3 linked regions of the Flavisolibacter tropicus genome follow. The protein of the gene in region 3 interacts with the protein of the main gene of each other region in a pairwise test. Links are inferred from orthologs where the notes say so. Each region holds a gene or a part of one and is shown on either strand. Other genes may lie near its edges.

Region 1 (5,385 bases), 1.0 Mb from region 3 along the record:
GCACCATATGTTCGGTGACTTTACCGATGGTAACCGCCTGGCTTTTCTTGATGGCATCCTGGCGGATGACCATTTCATATTCCATCTTCCACTGCTCAAAATAGGCTTCGGCTACTACCTTTTGCTCGCTATGAATGCGATCCTGCTCGGTTTGCAATAAAGTGGTTTTGTATTCCTCAAACTTTTGGGCTGCCAATTGGTGCACTTGCAGTTCTAAGTCGATCAGGGTGTTTTTGTGCTGCGCCAGCGTTAACTCCACATCCCGCTTTTGCCGGTACTGTATAAAAAGCAGCATTAAGATCACTGCTATTAAAATAACGATTACACCCACTAAAATGCCCATCCCAATCATAACCTTAAAGTTCCAACAAGAAAGCGGATTACCGTAATTTTGCTAATATATTTAGGATTCTTTTTTCAAAGAAGAGTGCTATTTTGGCGTAAAGGAGAATGCCTCAATGTTAATTATTCAGCATTGGGGAAAACCTTGAAAAATCCTTTTATCTGTGATAAAAATCTGCGATACCTTAGCAGGCTAGTTACACCATGGAAAAATTCATTGTTTCAGCCAGAAAATACCGTCCCCAGACCTTTGATACAGTTGTAGGACAGGAGCATATTACCACCACTTTAAAGAATGCGATCAAGACAGGTCATTTGGCTCACGCCTTCCTGTTTTGCGGTCCCAGAGGGGTGGGTAAAACCACTTGCGCCCGTATTCTGGCTAAAACCATTAACTGTGAGAATTCTTCTCCTGACGGTGAGGCATGTAATGAATGTCATTCCTGTAAGTCGTTCAACGAAGGCACTTCCATGAACATCCATGAATTGGATGCCGCCTCCAACAATTCTGTAGATGATATTCGCGCCCTGGTAGATCAGGTACGCTTTGCACCACAAGCGGGTAAATACAAAGTATATATCATAGATGAGGTACACATGTTGTCCTCCTCGGCTTTCAACGCTTTCCTGAAAACCTTGGAAGAACCACCTTCTTATGCTAAGTTCATCCTGGCTACCACTGAAAAGCACAAGATCTTACCAACCATCCTTAGCCGTTGTCAGATCTTTGACTTCAAACGTATAACCCTGCAGGATACAGTTGACCACCTGGCTGGAATTGCTAATAAGGAAGGTATTAAGGCTGATGAAGCGGCCCTGCAACTGATCTCTCAAAAGAGTGAGGGTTGTATGCGCGATGCCTTGAGTATCCTTGATAAGATCGTTTCTTTCACCAGTGGTGAAGTAAACTACGAGAATACCATTGAGCACCTCAATATACTGGACGCCGATTATTACTTTAAGCTCATGGACTGCATGATCAACCAGGATCTGGCAGGCGCTATGCTGCTTTTTGACGATATTAATAAGAAAGGTTTTGAAGGTGATATGGTGCTGAACGGCTTCGCCGAATTTATACGCAACTTGCTGATTTCAAAAGATGAGCGTGTAGCCGTATTACTGGAAGTAGTAGACAGCTTTAAGAAACGCTATATTGAAACTGCTAAACGAACTGAAGCCGGCTTCCTGGTAAGCGCCTTAAATATCTTAAATGAAGCAGAGATCGGTTTCCGTGCTGCCCGCAATAAGCGCCTGCATGTAGAACTGGCTCTCATTAAATTATGTTATCTAGGCCAGGCGTTACAACTAACAGCAACTGATAGTGGTGTTGAGGCCTCAAAAGTAGCCGGTAAACCCAGAACGCTTGCGTTTAAAAGCATTGCACCAATTGCTGTTAAGCCAGCAACCAGCCAACAAATAACAACTACCCCTCCTCCCACCCCAAAAACAGAAGCTAAGGCGGTTGTAGAATCGGCGCCTAAGTTGGTAATAGAGGAGCCCAAAGCCCCTAAACCAACAGCGCCACCTGCACCTAAACCGGCAGTAGCTACAGCACCACCTCCTCAAAAAGCGAATGGTAAGATCTCTTCGCTAGATGCCATTCGTCAGCAGATCAGCGCTGCTAATGCTAATAAGGTGATAGAAGATAACCCGTTAGAAATTGAAAGTCTGAAGGAAGGATGGGCTAAGTTCATTCAAGTGCTGAAAGACACAAAAAACTCGGCATGGCAAAGTTTTGCATTGGCTGAATTGATCATTAAAGACTTCAAAACCTTTGAGGCCACAGCCAGTAACAATATCAACCAACGTTTCCTGGAATTTGAGCGCGGTAATGCCTGTGAGTTTTTACAGAAAGAACTATGCAATCGTCAGTTGCAGTTCAATATTGTATTGGTAGAAGCCCCAAAGGATGAAGTACCTATGGATCTACCGCTTACAGCCAAAGAACAATACCTGCGCTTGATTGAACAGTTCCCACTCGTGCTTGAGCTAAGAGACCGCCTTCGCCTGGAATTGGACTATTAGTCTTAACCGGGATTTGGGGAGATTAGTGGATTAAGTAGAAAACAAAGATCTTAGAAGCCCTTGCTAGTCAAGGGCTTTTTTATTGTTTATTGCCCAGAAAACTTTTAATCAGGCATCTTGTTATCCCCACAAGCAACCACCACTATCCTCTTTCAACAAATAACTTTCTAACCTGTTTTATGCTATCAGCAAGCATCTCACACTCATCAACAGCCCACAACTTTTCATAAATCTCAAGAGCTCGCAACCTTCTGCACGGTGTTTCCTTCTTTTGCGTTAATTTCACGCCGCATTTATATAAAAATAAGAACATGGCTGAAGTGATATTGATGCCGCGCCTGAGTGATACAATGACCGAAGGCGTCATCGCGGCTTGGCATAAGAAAGTAGGTGATAGTGTAAAGAAAGGTGACCTACTGGCTGAAATTGAGACCGACAAAGCTACCATGGAGCTGGAAAGCTACAAAGATGGTACGCTCTTACATACAGGCGCAGACAAGGGAGGCAAACTGCAGGTTAATGACCTGCTGGCCATCATAGGCAATCCTGGTGAAGACATTTCTCAGTACCTTTCTGGCGGTGGCCAACAGGCTCCTCAGCAGCAAACTGAACAGGCACCAGCTCAACCTCAGGCCAGCCAGCCTGCACCAGCCCCTCAGCCATCAGCAGCTCCTTCTATGGATCTAAGCAAAATGGAAGAGGTAGTGTTGATGCCTCGCTTAAGCGATACCATGACAGAAGGCGTAATTGCTAACTGGCATAAAAAAGTAGGCGATACTGTGAAAAAAGGCGACTTACTAGCCGACATCGAAACCGATAAGGCTACGATGGAGCTGGAAAGCTATAAAGATGGTAAACTGCTTTACCAAGGAGCTAAACCAGGTGAGAAGATAGCCGTAAATGATCTACTTGCCATTATTGGTGATGAAAGTAAGGTAGATGTTCAATCTATTGTAAATGCTGCTAAAGGTGGTGGTCAGCCACAACCACAGGCACAAGCCCCTCAACAAGCTCAAGCTCAGCCTCAAGCGGCCGCTCCTCAGCAGGCTGCTGCAGCGCCTCAACCAGTGGCTTCTGGTGATGGCCGTGTAAAAGCGTCTCCTTTAGCTAAGAAACTAGCACAAGAAAAAGGTATTGATCTGTCTACTGTACAAGGTTCTGGCGACAACGGCCGTATTACAAAAGCAGATATCGACAACTATAAACCACAAGCAGCGGCTCCTACAGCTGCAGCGCCTTCAGCACAACCGGCTCTTCAGCCAATTGTATCTGGACAGGAAGGCTTCTCTGACACTAACGTTTCGCAAATGCGTAAGGTTATTGCTAAGCGCCTTGGTGAAAGCAAGTTTAGTGCTCCACACTTCTACCTGACTATGGAGATCAACATGGATAACGCCATGGAAGCCCGTACACAGATGAATGAAGTAAGTGCAGTGAAGATCTCCTTTAATGATATGGTTGTTAAAGCTTCAGCCATGGCTTTACGCAAACATCCTGCTGTTAATTCTTCCTGGATGGGCGACTTTATCCGTCAATATCAACACATCCACGTTGGAGTAGCAGTTGCTATTGAAGATGGCTTGATCGTACCGGTTGTACGTTTTGCTGATCAAAAATCATTAAGCCAGATTGCAGCTGAAACTAAAGAGCTGGCAGGTAAGGCTAAGAATAAAAAATTACAACCAAACGAATTCACAGGTAACACATTCACCATTTCAAACTTGGGAATGATGGACATTGATGAATTTACAGCTATTATCAACCCACCAGACAGCGCTATTATGGCTGTAGGTCGTATTAAAGAAGTAGTAGTACGCAAAGGTGATGGGTTTGGCGTAAGTAATGTGATGAAAGTAACCTTAAGCTGCGACCACCGTAGTGTAGATGGCGCTGTAGGAGCTTCGTTCTTGCAGACCTTCAAGAAGTACATGGAGAATCCAGTAACGATGCTGGTGTAATAGAACTAGGATTATTTGATTAAATAGATTTATAGGAAATGAAAAGCCTCTGAGTGATCAGAGGCTTTTTTAATGAGTCATGTTTATGAACTATAGTTCAGAGATCTTTCCGTCAAACAGAAGATTGGTATTGGGATCTAAAATAACTTTTGCCGGCATATCTTTTACTGGAACCTGAAAAGATTCGGCGGCTTTAGATATATTGACACGCTGCACTTCTTTACTTCCGTCTTTATATACGATACCAATTTCAAGCGGTAATTGATACAGTACTTTGCTTTGCTGTAATACATTAAGCTCAATAGCCTTATTAGGCTGTTGTCGCCACCTTACATCCAGTTTAGGAACACCTGGTTGATATAACCACTGACGGAAGAAGGTGTCTAGCTTAGCTCCTGTTGTTTCTTCTACCACCCGTTGAAAGTCGCGGGTATCAGCATTACTTCCTTTATACTGATTATAATACGCTTTTATACTCTTTCTGAAACCTTCATCACCAATAGTCCGGCGCAGCATATGCAGCACCCAGCTTCCCTTCTGATAGCTATTAGCATTCAATAGATCCATATAATCCGTAGTTGAATCTACTACAGGATGGTTAAAGGTGCGTACAAACTGGATCACTTGTCTCCTATCATCTTGTAAGCGCTTTTGAAAGCTATCCTCACCATATTTCTGCTCCATGTAAAGACTAGTAAAGTAGGTAGCAAAGCCTTCGCTTAACCACAAATGAGTAAAGCTTTTTTCTGTAGCTGTATTTCCAAACCACTGATGCGCAATTTCGTGAGCCAACAAAGCTTCTGAGCTACGGTTGCCTGTCACGGTGTTCTCGGCATAGAAAATAGTATTGGCGTTTTCCATACCACCAAAGATGGTCTTGGATTGTACATTGGCTAGCTTCTTATATGGGTAGGGAGCTACATATTTCTCCATGTAGCCCAATATATCATCGGCCAAGGCGTAATCATAAGCTCCCTTTGCACTATCCTGCGGATATACCCAAGCCGTAACAGGAACACGGTAACCACTATCTACACGTGTTACAGCAAATCTAGCGGCA
Region 2 (5,156 bases), 2.8 Mb from region 3 along the record:
AATTTGATTATCCCTATATCTGTCGCCGTATGATCATTAACGGCATAGCTATACCAGAAGCTTTAAAAATAACCGGTAAAAAACCTTGGGAAGTGCGTCACCTGGACACCTTAGAGCTATGGAAATTTGGTGATTATAAAAGCTTTACATCGCTGAAATTATTAGCTAAGACATTGGGCATTCCATCGCCTAAAGATGATATAGATGGCAGCATGGTAAACTCGGTATACTGGAATGAAAAAGACATTGACCGCATTGCTATCTATTGTCAAAAAGATGTGATTACACTAGCACAGGTATTGTTACGTTTTCATTGTGAGTCCTTCATCAAACAAGAAAACATTTCTATAAAATATGTCCAGCAACAGAACTAATTATTCGTCTGGTGCTAAATGGGAGGATATAGTAGGCTATAGCCGTGCTGTGAAGATCGGCAATGTGATAGAAGTTACCGGTACGGTGGCTGTAGATGAACATAACCAACTCATTGGCGAAGGCGATGCTTACCTGCAAACTAAGTTTATTCTGCAAAAAATAGAGTCCGTATTGCTACAAGCAGGTGCTTCATTGAAAGATGTAGTGCGCACACGCATGTTTGTAACCGATATAGCGCAATGGGAAGCGTATGGTAAGGCCCATGGAGAAGTGTTTAAAGACATAAAGCCCTGTACGACCATGGTGGAAGTAAGCAGATTGATAGCTCCGGAATACTTAATTGAAATTGAGGCCACCGCTGTACTTTCTAATTCTTAATTATTTTTCATTTTGTCGACAATACAAATACAATCGAAACTACCGACAGTAGGCACAACGATATTTACCCTAATGAGTTCACTAGCGGTAAAGCACAATGCTATTAACCTGGGTCAAGGCTTTCCGGACTTTGCCATGAGTGAAGAATTAATAGCACTGGTTAATGAAGCCATGATTAGCGGTGCTAACCAATATGCTCACATGAATGGTTATTTACCACTCAGAGAAACGCTGGCAGAAAAAGTACAATCGCTGTATCATACCATCATTAATCCGGATACACAAATTACAGTAACGCCTGGAGGAACCTATGCCTTATACACCGCAATGACCACTGTATTGCAACCAGGGGATGAAGTGATTGTTTTTGAACCAGCGTATGATAGCTATATACCTGCTATTGAGCTGAATGGTGCAAAAGCTGTTACGATTGAACTAAATTTTCCGGATTATTCGATAGATTGGAATGTAGTGCGAAGTAAACTTACTGATCGCACACGCATGATTGTCATTAACTCTCCACACAATCCCACAGGTGCTGTTTTAAGTAAGCAGGATATTGATGAATTGCAAGCTATTACAAAAGATACTAACATACTTATCCTTAGTGATGAAGTGTATGAACACTTAATCTTTGATGGATTGACGCATGAAAGTATTTTGAAGTATCCAGCCTTGTTGGAAAGAAGCTTTGTATGCTTTTCGTTTGGAAAAGTATATCACTGTACAGGCTGGAAAATGGGATACTGTATTTCTGCGCCTCTGTTAATGCAGGAATTTAGAAAAGTACATCAGTTTAATTGTTTTAGCTGCGATACGCCTAAACAAGTAGCATTGGCCCATTTTCTAAAAAGAAAGAGAATTATTTGGAACTAGGTGCCTTGCTACAACAAAAACGTGACTACTTCCAAGATTTAATGCATCAAACCAAGTTGAAACCTTTACCCAGTCATGGTAGTTATTTTCAAACGTACTCCTATGCAGATGTGAGTAATGAAACAGAAAAGGTGTTTGCCATTCGTTTAACCGAACAATTTGGCGTAGCTACTATTCCTGTATCGGCTTTTTATCAACAGGAAGTAAACAACCAGGTGTTGCGCTTTTGCTTTGCTAAAAAAGAAGCCACATTAGAAGCAGCCGTTGAACGACTGGTAAAACTCTAATTATAAAGATTCCAAATACTTTTTACAAGAAAGCGCCTTATTAACAGGGCGCTTTCTTGTATTTCTAATCTCCTTTATTCATCAAAAAAAGCATAACCCAGTAGTTTATTTGGAAAACTTGAACCTAACTGGAAACCAATAAGACAACTGTACTCTGAAAATTGTATAAAATAAAAAGAAGCAAACTTCAACCCATCAAAATAACCAGTTTTACCAGGTTTGACTGTACACTCATTTAAATTTGGTTTTGTTCGGGACTTCTTCGGGACTTGTTCGAGACTTGTTCGAAACTTGTTCGAAACTTTCCGAAGAAGTCCCGAACAAGTCTCGAAGAAATACAAAAGATCAAATAACGGAGGGATCGAAGGCTTCGATATAAAATCAATAAAACTTTCTTATAAAGGATTTACATCTCCCGGGCTTCAGACATAAAAAAAGAACCTGCTATAAAAACAGGCTCTTTACTTTCTTCAGACTAATATGTGAATAACTCAGGTTAGGTCTTTAAATCAAACCAGCTTTTTCACTGATCTCCAACATGCGATCCAATGATTTTTTGGCTTGTATCCGCAAACTTTCCTCCATCAATACTTCAGGTTGCTCGTATTTCATGCATAAATACACCTTCTCGAGCGTATTTCTCTTCATGTGGGGACAATCATTACATGCACAGCTATTGTCCGGTGGAGCGGGTATAAATGTCTTTCCGGGGGCCTGCTTCACCATCTGGTGGATTATGCCCGCTTCGGTGGCCACAATGAACTCTTTTTCTTCACTTTTCTTCACATAGGCCAACAACTGAGTGGTAGACCCGATAAAATCAGCAATACGCAGTACCGGTTCTTCACATTCTGGGTGAGCGATCAACTTAGCCTGTGGATGGCGAACCTTTAAGCGTGTGATCTTTTCCAGGCTAAAGATCTCGTGTACCATACAGGCACCATTCCAAAGTAGCATATCTCTACCTGTGGTACGGTTTATCCAGCCGCCCAGGTTTTTATCCGGTGCAAAGATGATCTTTTGATCCTTGGGGAAGCTATCCACAATAGCCTTTGCATTGCTGGATGTACAAATGACATCAGTAAGAGCCTTTATACCAGCTGAACAATTGATATAAGAGATTACTATATGATCGGGGTGCTGTTCGCGGAACTTTTTAAACAGCGGCGGTGGACAACTCTCACTTAAAGAGCAACCCGCTTTCAGATCGGGGATCACCACTTTCTTGGAGGGGTTGAGGATCTTGGCGGTCTCAGCCATAAAATGCACACCAGCAAACACTATCATGTCGGCATCTGTTTGTGCCGCCTTTTGCGCCAGCCCCAGGCTATCCCCAATATAATCGGCTATATCCTGAATATCTGGCTCCTGGTACAGGTGCGCCAGGATAATGGCGTTTTTTTCTTTTTTCAATTTTTCGATTTCTGCAAAAAGATCCAGCGTGGGGTCTATGTCCACATCCAAAAATCCTTTCTCTTGAACATCGTTAAATGCAGCTGTTAACATTTCCGTATCCATATAATAACTAATAATATTCTATAATTTTTAAATAAACCCTATTATTATTAGGGCTGTGGATTAGTGGATAACCTCGATTTTAATTTTTAGTACTTGCAAAATTGATGCAGTTATTCACACTTGTTCCCCAGTTGTTCACAGCAAAGGTATTAATCCATAGGGCATTAGGCGTGGTTTTTCACACAGATGTGAATTTGAGGGAAAGAATAAGTTTTTGAAATTTTGGTTTTTGCAAACATGTGAATTGAGGTCTAATAAATTGAGAGAAACACACAACCGGGAGGGGTTGATCGGTTGGTCGAAAATTTCTTTTCTAAGAATTCACGTTTCACTACCCGTTCCACAGGCAGTTATTCACATTTTAAGTGGGAAATCCACAGGGAAAGGTGAATTTTGAGAGTAGGACAGGAGCTCAAAACTTTAAAACGCTCTTAAAACTGTTATCCACGGTCTTGAATTCCCACTAAACCCTTGATTAATATGGTTTAGAGGGGTTTTCCACAATTTGTGGATATAGTCAATTCCCCTATTTTTGCCCACTACTATAAAATTAGAAACTCCACCTATGTCAGTCATTCAGCAAATTAGAGACAAGTATGCGCGTTGGGCAGTGGTTGCTATTGCCGTTTCGCTATTGGGTTTTATCATGATGGATGCCTTCTCGGGCCGCTCCGGATTTGGCCGTAATTCTACTACTATTGGTAAGATCAATGGAAAAAAGATCGACTTCCTTGATTTTGACCGTAAAGTAAAGAGCCAGGAAGAAATGTATAAACAACAAGGGTACGATATGGGTGAAGCCGGTCGTCAGCAGGTGTTGGAAAGTGTTTGGGAAGGTGAAATTTCTCAGCAGTTGATGCAAGACCAATTTGATGAGCTGGGTATGACCATTGGTAAAAAAGAGTTGACCGACATGTTGTTTGGTAATAACCCACCCCAAGATCTGAAACAACGTTTTACAGATCCAAATACTGGTGTGTATAATGCTGCAGCCGCACAACAAGCTATTAATGAATTAAGAAAGAGTGCAAAGCCAGAAGACAAAGCCCAATTCAATGAATACCTGGGTAGTTTGGAATTTGGCCGTATGGTGGAGAAGTATACCTCTTTATTAACTAATAGTACCTACTTCCCTAAATGGTTTGTAGAAAAGCAAAATGTAGATAATAGTTTATTAGGTAGCGCTTCTTTTGTTACTGTTCCTTATGCTTCAATTGTTGATAGCGCTGTGAAAGTGAGTGATGATGATATTAAAAAATACATCAACGAGCATAAAAAGGATTTTGAACAAAAAGATGAAACTCGTTCTATTAATTATGTAGTGTTCAGTGCAGCACCTACTGCTGCTGATACAGCTGCTACATTAGCTCAAGTAGAAGCGTTGAAAGCACAATTTGCTTCAGCTACTGACCCTGGTTCATTTGTAACACAGCAAGGATCTACTATTCCTTATTATGATGCTTATGTTGGTAAGTCAAAAATTCAGGTACCTAATAAAGATACCATCGTTGCCCTGCCTAAAGGTGCTGTGTATGGGCCTTACCAGGATGCTTCCAGCTTTGTAGTGGCAAGAATGGTTGATGAAAAAGTAATGCCGGATTCAGCGAAAGTGCGTCACATTCTAGTTCAAACGCACAACCCTCAAACTGGCCAGGTAATGTTAGATGATAGCACAGCGAAAAAGCGTATTGACTCAATATTCCTAGCTCTTAAAGGTGGTGC
Region 3 (9,013 bases):
CATTAAACCGTAAGCTTTTTTCAATGTAGGATAATTTTGTAATGTATTGCAGATAAGCAATTTATGTTAAGATGCACACATACAATAATACTAAATTCCTGCCTTTAAATAACCGCCTTTTATCCATATAAAGCGCCCGCAATACATCCGCACATCAGGCAGGCAATCGTACCACCAATCAGGGCTTTCACACCAAGTTCTGTAAGATTTCTGCGTTGAGAAGGAGCTAGCTGACTAATTCCACCTATTTGAATTCCTATAGAAGCAAAGTTGGCAAAACCACATAGCGCATAGGTTGCTATTAATAGTGATTTAGGGTCACGTATCAAGTTATGTGCTTTCATATCGCCCAATACAATGTAGGCTTGGAATTCATTAATGATGGTTTTTACGCCTAACAATTGTCCGATGCTTAACATATCCACTTTATCTACCCCTATGAGCCAAGCCACTGGAGAGAAAAGATAACCTAAGATCAGATCCAGCGATAAAGAAGTATACCGGCCACCGGTAGCGGTTGCAATAGCTCCATTTAAATTGGTCATGCTACCAATCCATCCCATAAGACCATTGGCTACCCACATCATGGCTGTAAATACAATAAGCATGGCACCTACATTGGCAGCTAACTTCAAACCGTCTGTAGTTCCTAACGAAATAGCGTCTAAAAAGTTGTCACCTAGTTTATCTTTTGAAACTGATAAGTCTTTAGAGATTAGAGCACCTTGTGTTTGAGGAAACAGCAGTTTAGAACATACAATGGCAGCTGGTGCACTCATAATCGATTGGCTCAACATGTGCAGGGCAAAGAAGTTTTGTTGTCCTACATCTGTGCCACCCAGCATTCCTACATAAGCGGCTAGAACACTGCCTGCAGTATTGGCCATACCGCCTACCATGATACATAGAATTTCAGAACGCGTCATTTTGTCCAAATAAGGACGGATCATTAAGGGCGCTTCTGTTTGGCCTAGGAAGATATTAGCTGCTGTTGACATGCTCTCCGCACCAGAGATAAATAGCTTGTTGAGGAGGTAGGCAAATACAAACACGATCTTTTGTAGTATTCCCAGGTAAAAAAGTATAGCAGATAAAGCCGCAAAGAAGATAATGTTTGGTAGTACCTGTATGGCAAATACATAAGCCCAACCTTTTGATGCATCAGCCAGGTTACCAAAAAGAAACTCAGTTCCTTTATGACTTACATTGATCAAGTCAACAAAGACACTTGACACAGCCTGTAGCATTACTTTAAATAGCTCAGGAGTACAAACGCTGGTATAAACACAAATGGTAAGAATTACAGATGAAACCAGAATGTTCCATTTCATGAGCTCTGGAAAACGGGCTCCCATTTTAAACGCCATTGTCAAAAGAGCAATCCCACTGAGCAGCATGGCCAGATTCGTCCATTGACTAAAGATTCGAGGGGCTAATACAAGGCCAACGACTAATAGAATTTGCCATACAACGGATAAAACCAGGTTGGATGGATTATATTTTATAGGATCTTCGCCTTTTTTGACTTTACCAAACTTGCGGAAAATGGTATAGGCCAAAATAAGTCCAAACATCAGCCAGAACACCGGCTGTCCTGCTATTGTAGTATGTAGAACCCCCATGGCAAACATTACCTGGGCAAGCACACCAAAAATGACAAGTTTCCAATTAATGGCTTTACGGTCGTTACTTAATAAATAGCAAACAAGAATGAGGAAGGTCATTCCAATGGCGCCACGGCCTAAGTTCATGAGTGCAGCGTTCATGCAGACGTAGTTGAAAAATAGGGAGGCAATTTAATGATTCTTATAGCATTAGGCCGATTTTTATTGCTGAGTTGGAAATTCTGAACGTTAAAAAAGCAAAAAGCAGGCAAAATGCCTGCTTTTTTTACTCATTTGATATCAATTATATTAGATATGTGCTTCAATCTTCTTTACAAAATTAGATTTAGGCTGTGCACCTACTAATTTGTCAACTACCTGGCCACCTTTAATAAAAAGGATAGCTGGAATAGAAGTAATGCCGTAGTTCATGCTAACCTGAGGGTTCTCATCTACGTTTACTTTACCTACGTTTACTTTACCATCATATTCTTTAGCTAACTCGTCAATAACGGGCCCAATTGCACGGCAAGGACCGCACCATTCTGCCCAAAAATCTACTACGGTTAATTTATCAGAACTTAATACATCAGCTTGAAAATTCGAATCTGTGAATGCTTGTGCCATGATTACTATTTTTAATCAATTGTTTGTTTGCGGGTACAAATTTAGGCCCAACCTAATATTTAATGAATAGTTGTCAGTTAATGTTGATAACTGTCATTTAAACGGCTGTGACCTGTACGTCAATTTCCGGTTTGTCGGTAAGGTACTGAATTAAATCATCATTCATTTCCAGCCCTGATCCAAAGGTCATAAACCCTGCCTTTAAGGCTTCTTTTGGTTCATTTACCACTATTTTCAGTAAAGCTGAGCCTGGGAATTTCTTTATATTGTTTTCCAGAAAGTCAATAAAATCTTTTTGCACATTACGGGCATCCAACTCCAAACTGAGCTGTTTTGTCATTTGCCGCTTAATGTTTTCTGCGAGGGAAATAGATGAGATCTTGAACTCATACTCATCCCGGTAAGGCCGCTGGCGGTAAGCACCTACTAATAAAATGGTTTGCCCCAGCTCTAAATAAGAGCCAAAGCGTATATAATCATCACCAAAGAGTACAATCTCTGTTTTGCCAGAATAATCTTCCACTACATACGACCCAAACTTATTGCCTTGACGGGAAATACGATGGTTGGCTACTGTCACTAAACTCAAAAGCTTGTAAGTTCTTCCGCTCGCAGCTAACTGGGCGTTGTCCTTTACTTCGTTAAAATCAACTATCGGCGTTATGCCATAATGTTTCATTTCAAACTTATAATGATCAAGTGGGTGTCCACTTAAATAAATACCGGTGATCTCTTTTTCAAAACCCAACTGCTCTGTTAATGACCATGTAGGACAAGGAGTTATCGCTGGTGGCTTGATATCCATTACAGAAGGTAAAATATCGCCAAACAGGGTATTAGTAGTGCTAGCACTTTGCGCCTGTACCACGTTGCCATATTTAACCAGTTTTTCCAAACCTGTTTGCGTTTCTCCTTCTGGTACAACAAAGTATTGTGCACGGTGTAACTGTGGGAAAGTGTCAAACGCACCTGCATAGACTAAACTTTCCAATGTCTTCTTGTTTACAGTACGCTGGTTGATGCGTCTGATAAAGTCAAACGGGTCTTTAAAAGTGCCATCTTTCTTACGTTCTTCGATGATACTATCTACCGCTGCTTCACCTACACCTTTTAATCCTCCTAGACCAAAACGAATTTCACCGACAGCGTTTACCGCAAAACCTTTGTGTGATTCATTGATATCAGGGCCTAGTACTTTGATACCCATTCGCTTACATTCCTCCATGAAGAAGGTGAGCTTTTCAATAGCATTAGCGTTATTCAGTACCGCTGACATGTACTCCGCAGGGTAGTGGGCCTTCAAATATGCCGTCTGATAAGCCACAAAGGCATAACAGGTAGAGTGCGATTTGTTGAAGGCATACTGGGCAAACGCTTCCCAGTCGGTCCATACCTTTTCTAATATTTTAGCATCATGTCCTTTGCCCACTGCACCATCAATGAACTTGCCCTTCATTTTGTCCAGCGTCTTCCGGTCTTTCTTACCCATGGCCTTACGCAGTACGTCCGCGTCACCCTTACTAAAGCCGCCGATCTTCTGTGCCAGCAACATCACCTGCTCCTGATACACCGTAATACCATACGTTTCCTTTAGGTATTCTTCCATTTCCTGCAAGTCGTAATGCACTTCCTCACGACCATGCTTACGATCTACGTACTGAGGAATGTAAGCCATAGGACCCGGACGGTACAGGGCGTTCATGGCAATCAAATCGGCAAATTGGTCAGGCTTCAGCTCCTTCAGGTATTTCTGCATGCCCGGACTTTCAAACTGGAATGTACCAATGGTATCACCGCGCTGGTATAGTTCGTAAGTCTGTTGGTCATCCAGCGGTATGTCATCAATTACGATTTCCACACCGTGGTTTTCCTTGATCATGTCCAGCGCATTCTTAATAATGGTAAGGGTCTTTAACCCTAAGAAGTCCATTTTAATTACTCCGGCATCCTCAATGATCTTTCCTTCTATCTGTGTTACTAATAGATCAGAATCCTTAGCCATACAGACCGGGATGATGTTCATCAGGTCATCAGGGGCAATGATGATACCGGCTGCGTGTATACCTGTATTTCGTACAGAGCCTTCCAAACGTTCTGCTTCATGTAATACCTGGGCGCGCAAGTCGTTCCCATTATAGATTTCACGTAGCTTTTTTACATTCTCAAGATCTTCTGAACCAAGGCCTTCCTTTTCTTCTAAAGACTTTTCACCATCCTTGGCAGTAAGAGGAGCCTGTAATACACGGCCCAAATCAGTACCCGGCTTATCGGGCACTAGTTTAGCCAGCATGTTTGATTCTACCAATGGTAAATCCAGTACGCGTGCTACGTCCTTGATACTCATTTTGGCAGCCATGGTACCATAGGTAACAATTTGTGCCACCTGGTTACGGCCGTATTTCTTAACTACATAATCAATTACCTTTTGACGGCCTTCATCATCGAAGTCCGTATCAATATCCGGCATGCTCTTACGATCCGGGTTCAGGAAACGCTCAAACAGCAGATCGTACTTAATGGGGTCAATGTTGGTAATACCTATACAATAGGCTACCGCACTACCAGCCGCTGAACCACGACCAGGACCAACGAATACCCCAAGATCACGTCCAGCTTTAATGAAGTCACTTACAATCAAGAAGTAACCGGCAAAACCCATCGTTTTGATGGTATGCAATTCAAAGTCTAGACGCTCTTGCGCCTTTTCATCAATAGTGCCATAGCGTTGGCGGGCACCTTCAAATGTTAAGTGCTTTAAGAACTCCCACTGGTTCAGGTTACTATCATTGTGTACCTGGAATTCCTTAGGAATAGGGAAGGCGGGAAGTAGAATGTCTTTTTTTAGATTCAATACCTCTACACGATCAACGATCATATTGGTATTGTCAATGGCTTCTGGAATGTCCTGGAATAGTTGGATCATTTCATTTGAGCCCTTGAAGTAAAACTGGTCGTTTGGAAATTTAAAACGCCGGTTCTTAATGGCCACATCATCATTCACGAAATCATCAAAGCCTGGCGTGCTTTGTTTCTCACCAGTGTTGATACAAAGCAGGATATCGTGGGCATTGTAGTCATCCTGGTCTACATAGTGGCTGTCGTTGGTGGCAATAACAGGAACATTGTACTTCTTGGCAAACTTTAAGAGCGTTTGGTTAATCACTTCCTGCTCTTTCATATTGTGCCGCTGAAGTTCAATGAAGTAATCCTCTCCAAAAATATCCAGCCACCACTTGAACTCTTGTTCTGCCTTCTCCTCACCATCATGCAAAATGGTTTGCGGTACATACGCACCAATACAGCACGTAGTTGCAATCAATCCTTCATGATATTTTAAGATCAGTTCTTTGTCAATACGGGGGTACTTACTATACATACCCTCCATGTAACCAAGAGAGGTCAGTTTGATCAGGTTTTGATATCCAGTAGCATTCTTGGCTAAAAATACCTGGTGGTAGCGCTCATCTTTCTGTTCTTTAGAAAATGTTTTCCTGTGACGGTCTGCTACCACATAAAACTCACAACCCACTACCGGTTTTACCTTCAGGCTTCCGTCGTCATTTTTATGTTTGTAAGCTTCAGAAACAAACTCAAAAGCACCAAACATGTTACCGTGGTCCGTAATAGCCACAGCCGGCATGTTTTCCTTGATCGCTTTTTTATATAAAGAGGAGATGGGGGCGGCACCATCCAACAGAGAGTATTGCGTATGTACGTGTAAATGTGAAAACTTCATGATTGACTATTCAGTAAGCTACTAAAAAAGCGGCTCAAATTGCTGAAAGTCAGGTTAAGAAAAAAATAAATTATTAGCTCTTTTTAAAGCTATAAACTCGTATAGCCCCATCCGTGTAACTGCACACCCAGGCTTCCAGTTTTTCATCATTTTCAAAAATATCTACCCCTACAGGTTTCCCTGCGCTTGGAAGTGATGCTATTTTGTTAAAGCCGGTATCGCTTATTTTAAATACATCGACCATGTTGCCGCTATAACAGGTTACAAACAGAAACTTCTGATTTCGCGAAAGAAAGATAGTTCTGGGCTGTACATGAGTAGGAGCTGTAAATAAGGTCTTGCCGGTTTCTGGGTCAATACAGGCAACTTTGGCCAATTTGTTATAGGAAACAAAAAGCCGACCGGTTGAATCCATTACAATATGTCTTGGATTGGAAGCCACGTCAATGGTTCTTTCAGTTTTCCATGTTTTATTGTCAATGACCGCTATACTTGCCCCGCCCATAATTGCTACGTAGGATTTTTCTTTTTTATCATCCACCACTATTCCACGTGGAATAGAAGTAACAGGTATCGTACTTATTACTTTACCAAAAGGAAATTGAGTTTTATCAAGCTCTAATACGCTTACGTTGTAAGAATGCCAGTTGCTGACAAGCAAGTACTTACTGTCTGCTGTTTTGGTAATGATCTTTGGCGTTTTACCTGTTTTAATTAATGGTAAAAGAGCCGAATCTTTACTGGTAGACTCGGGGTAGCTGATAGTGATTTTTTTTGAAGGAATGCCAGATGCTGTTTCAAATGGAGGTTGTGCATTTTTTATAGAAATAGGTACAATACCTTCTGCATTATGTAAGGATACCCATAAAATGGAGTCATTATGACTAAAACAGGCTTCAACGGGTTTTTCCTCAAAAGAACGAATGGGCTTATCTGTAGTATAATCCCAACCCATACCAACTGTTGGCTTAAACTTAAATACTCTATTTAGTTTGCGAGAAGCCTGATCAAACTCATACACACTCATGCCTTCTAAATTCATAGCATACAGCTTAGATCCATCTGAATTAAATAGAACAGATTTAGTTCCTGGTGCTGCTGACAATATTTCTTCTTTCTCAAAAACCAGATCAGTGTATGGCTTTAATGTCTTGATTGATGGCGAATCTGTTGCTGGTGTTTCAATACTTGTACTAAGTATCAATGCTTTAGGATATGCACTTTTACTTTCAGTCGCGCCACTTTGGCAACCAATGGCAAGAATAGAAATAGCAATAACTGTATAAGATAGCTTTGAAAGCATAAGCAGTTAGTTGGTTGTTAGTTTTGAGCAGACCTGTTTTAATAGAAACAATCAAGGGAAACCCTTAGGTGTTCATATTAAAGCTGCAATAATACAATACCGCTTATTACTAAGAAAGAGCAATCGGATAAACTGACAAGTATTTATGGTAAGGCGTTAATTAATAATAGTGTATATATAAAACGAAATACTATTTGTTAGATAGAAGGGAAATGTTTCTTGGGAAATTAAGCAACAAAATTTCCTATAAAGCAATATAAATCAAGCATAAACGTTATATATCGTTTGTAAACTGTAGAAAAAAATCCATAATTTCGTTTTAAACCAGTTCACCTTAATAAAGCCACATGGTAAAAAATAAAATTTTTCCCTTCGCCATTGTGTTCTTTCTGGGGGCATTTAATAAAGTCTCAGCCCAAAGAGGTTCAAAATCCAATATCAAATTTATTAGTGACATTGAAGTAGGTTTTGCTTTTCCAGAAGACAATCTAAACATCGTAAAAGAAAAGGCATCCAAGAGTGCGATGTCTGCTGCTGAAGTTAGAAAATCATACGCATCAGAGGCCGACTATATTGAACGCGCTACCGGTCTACAATTCAAATATTCCATACTATTAGATACTGAAGTTGAAACGCTTACTAATATTGAGTTGTTCAATATTATAGACGATTGGATTGGAACACCTTATCGTTTGGGTGGTTCTACCAAATCTGGTATTGATTGTTCTGCGTTTATGCAGGTTATGTACGCTGGCTTATTTAGTATGACTTTGCCAAGAACTTCACGCGAGCAGTATAATACCGTACGTCCGGTTTCCTTAACAGAATTGAAAGAAGGCGATTTGGTATTTTTTAGTACAAGAGGGAGAGGCGTATCACACGTAGGGTTCTATCTGCAGAATAACCGATTTGTCCATGCTGGCTCTTCTACAGGTGTTACTGTCTCCGATCTTACGGATCCTTATTGGGCTAAACATTTCTTGAGAGCAGGCAGAATGGAGAAGACAGAGGTTCCTACACTGGTTGTAAATCCTTAATTTAAACTTACGTTTTATAAAATAAGAGAGGCCGCAATTCTATTGCGGCCTCTCTTATTTTATAATCCAACTGAATTATTCCTTACTCACAATTCACCACTGACTTTTAACTTTCCTTCTGTGGACGGTCGTCTGTCGACAGTGGACTACTTCTCCTCATTCACCACTCACGATCTCAATCTTCCATCTTCGTTTGAATGTAAAAGTTAGGATCAACCTTAAGATCCTTAGCGTTCTTATCGTCGATTTTTATTTGTTGCCACTTCGTTGTAGCCATCAACCATTGCCCATTTGTCAGCTTAACAGGCATGTCAAAATTGTCAATACAATTGTCCCACTTATATTTAAGTTTTTTCCCGTCAACCTCCATTCGTAAAACAGGAATCTCTCGAGTTCTTAAGTATTGATCAAAAACGCTTGATAAGTTTTTGCCCGTTTGTGCATTTATATAATCTTCAATCTGCTTTGTTGTTACAGTTTGATGGTAAAATGTCTTGTTTAGACCACGTAGTATCTCCCGGAACTTATTATCATCATTCACGATCTGGCGGATGGTATGTATCAGGTTGGCTCCTTTGTAATACATGTCACCACTGCCTTCTTGATTTACACCATAGGGGCCTATGATTGGCTTGTCGTTTTCAATATTCTTACGCAAGCCTTGTACATATTCATCAGCAGCTTTCTTTCCATATTGTAATTCAAT

What was found. The genes of interacting proteins can lie anywhere in the genome.
Region 1: the proteins of dnaE (region 3) and SY85_RS08735 interact in binary tests that used the Escherichia coli proteins (3 or more experiments, as listed by UniProt). The link is inferred for Flavisolibacter tropicus from one-to-one orthologs.
Region 2: the proteins of dnaE (region 3) and SY85_RS16050 interact in binary tests that used the Escherichia coli proteins (3 or more experiments, as listed by UniProt). The link is inferred for Flavisolibacter tropicus from one-to-one orthologs.

What each region holds. Positions count from the first base shown.
Region 1 is NZ_CP011390.1:2,074,742-2,080,126, forward strand. Bases 1-2,956 are described here. They hold SY85_RS08735 (DNA polymerase III subunit gamma/tau), read left to right. Parts: upstream 1-546; coding sequence 547-2,367; downstream 2,368-2,956. Other genes in these bases: SY85_RS08730 (Holliday junction resolvase-like protein), read right to left, coding at 1-352; SY85_RS08740 (pyruvate dehydrogenase complex dihydrolipoamide acetyltransferase), read left to right, coding at 2,679-2,956. Outside these bases: more of SY85_RS08740, read left to right, coding at 2,957-4,325; SY85_RS08745 (M1 family metallopeptidase), read right to left, coding at 4,416-5,385. UniProt on the Escherichia coli protein: Part of the beta sliding clamp loading complex, which hydrolyzes ATP to load the beta clamp onto primed DNA to form the DNA replication pre-initiation complex.
Region 2 is NZ_CP011390.1:3,803,390-3,808,545, forward strand. The notes cover bases 1-2,727. They hold SY85_RS16050 (aminotransferase class I/II-fold pyridoxal phosphate-dependent enzyme), read left to right. Parts: upstream 1-825; coding sequence 826-1,629; downstream 1,630-2,727. Other genes in these bases: SY85_RS16040 (3'-5' exonuclease), read left to right, coding at 1-374; SY85_RS16045 (RidA family protein), read left to right, coding at 355-753; SY85_RS26085 (aminotransferase class I/II-fold pyridoxal phosphate-dependent enzyme), read left to right, coding at 1,620-1,916; nadA (quinolinate synthase NadA), read right to left, coding at 2,421-2,727. In the rest of the region: more of nadA, read right to left, coding at 2,728-3,434; SY85_RS16060 (peptidylprolyl isomerase), read left to right, coding at 4,000-5,156. UniProt on the Escherichia coli protein: Shows aminotransferase activity with methionine and histidine as substrates, and to a lesser extent also with phenylalanine.
Region 3 is NZ_CP011390.1:1,047,631-1,056,643, reverse strand. Bases 2,129-6,283 are described here. They hold dnaE (DNA polymerase III subunit alpha), read right to left. Parts: upstream 5,968-6,283; coding sequence 2,329-5,967; downstream 2,129-2,328. Other genes in these bases: SY85_RS04225 (YncE family protein), read right to left, coding at 6,041-6,283; trxA (thioredoxin), read right to left, coding at 2,129-2,231. Outside these bases: SY85_RS04240 (NupC/NupG family nucleoside CNT transporter), read right to left, coding at 120-1,766; more of trxA, read right to left, coding at 1,914-2,128; more of SY85_RS04225, read right to left, coding at 6,284-7,270; SY85_RS04220 (C40 family peptidase), read left to right, coding at 7,618-8,307; SY85_RS04215 (M1 family metallopeptidase), read right to left, coding at 8,483-9,013. UniProt on the Escherichia coli protein: DNA polymerase III is a complex, multichain enzyme responsible for most of the replicative synthesis in bacteria. This DNA polymerase also exhibits 3' to 5' exonuclease activity. The alpha chain is the DNA polymerase catalytic subunit.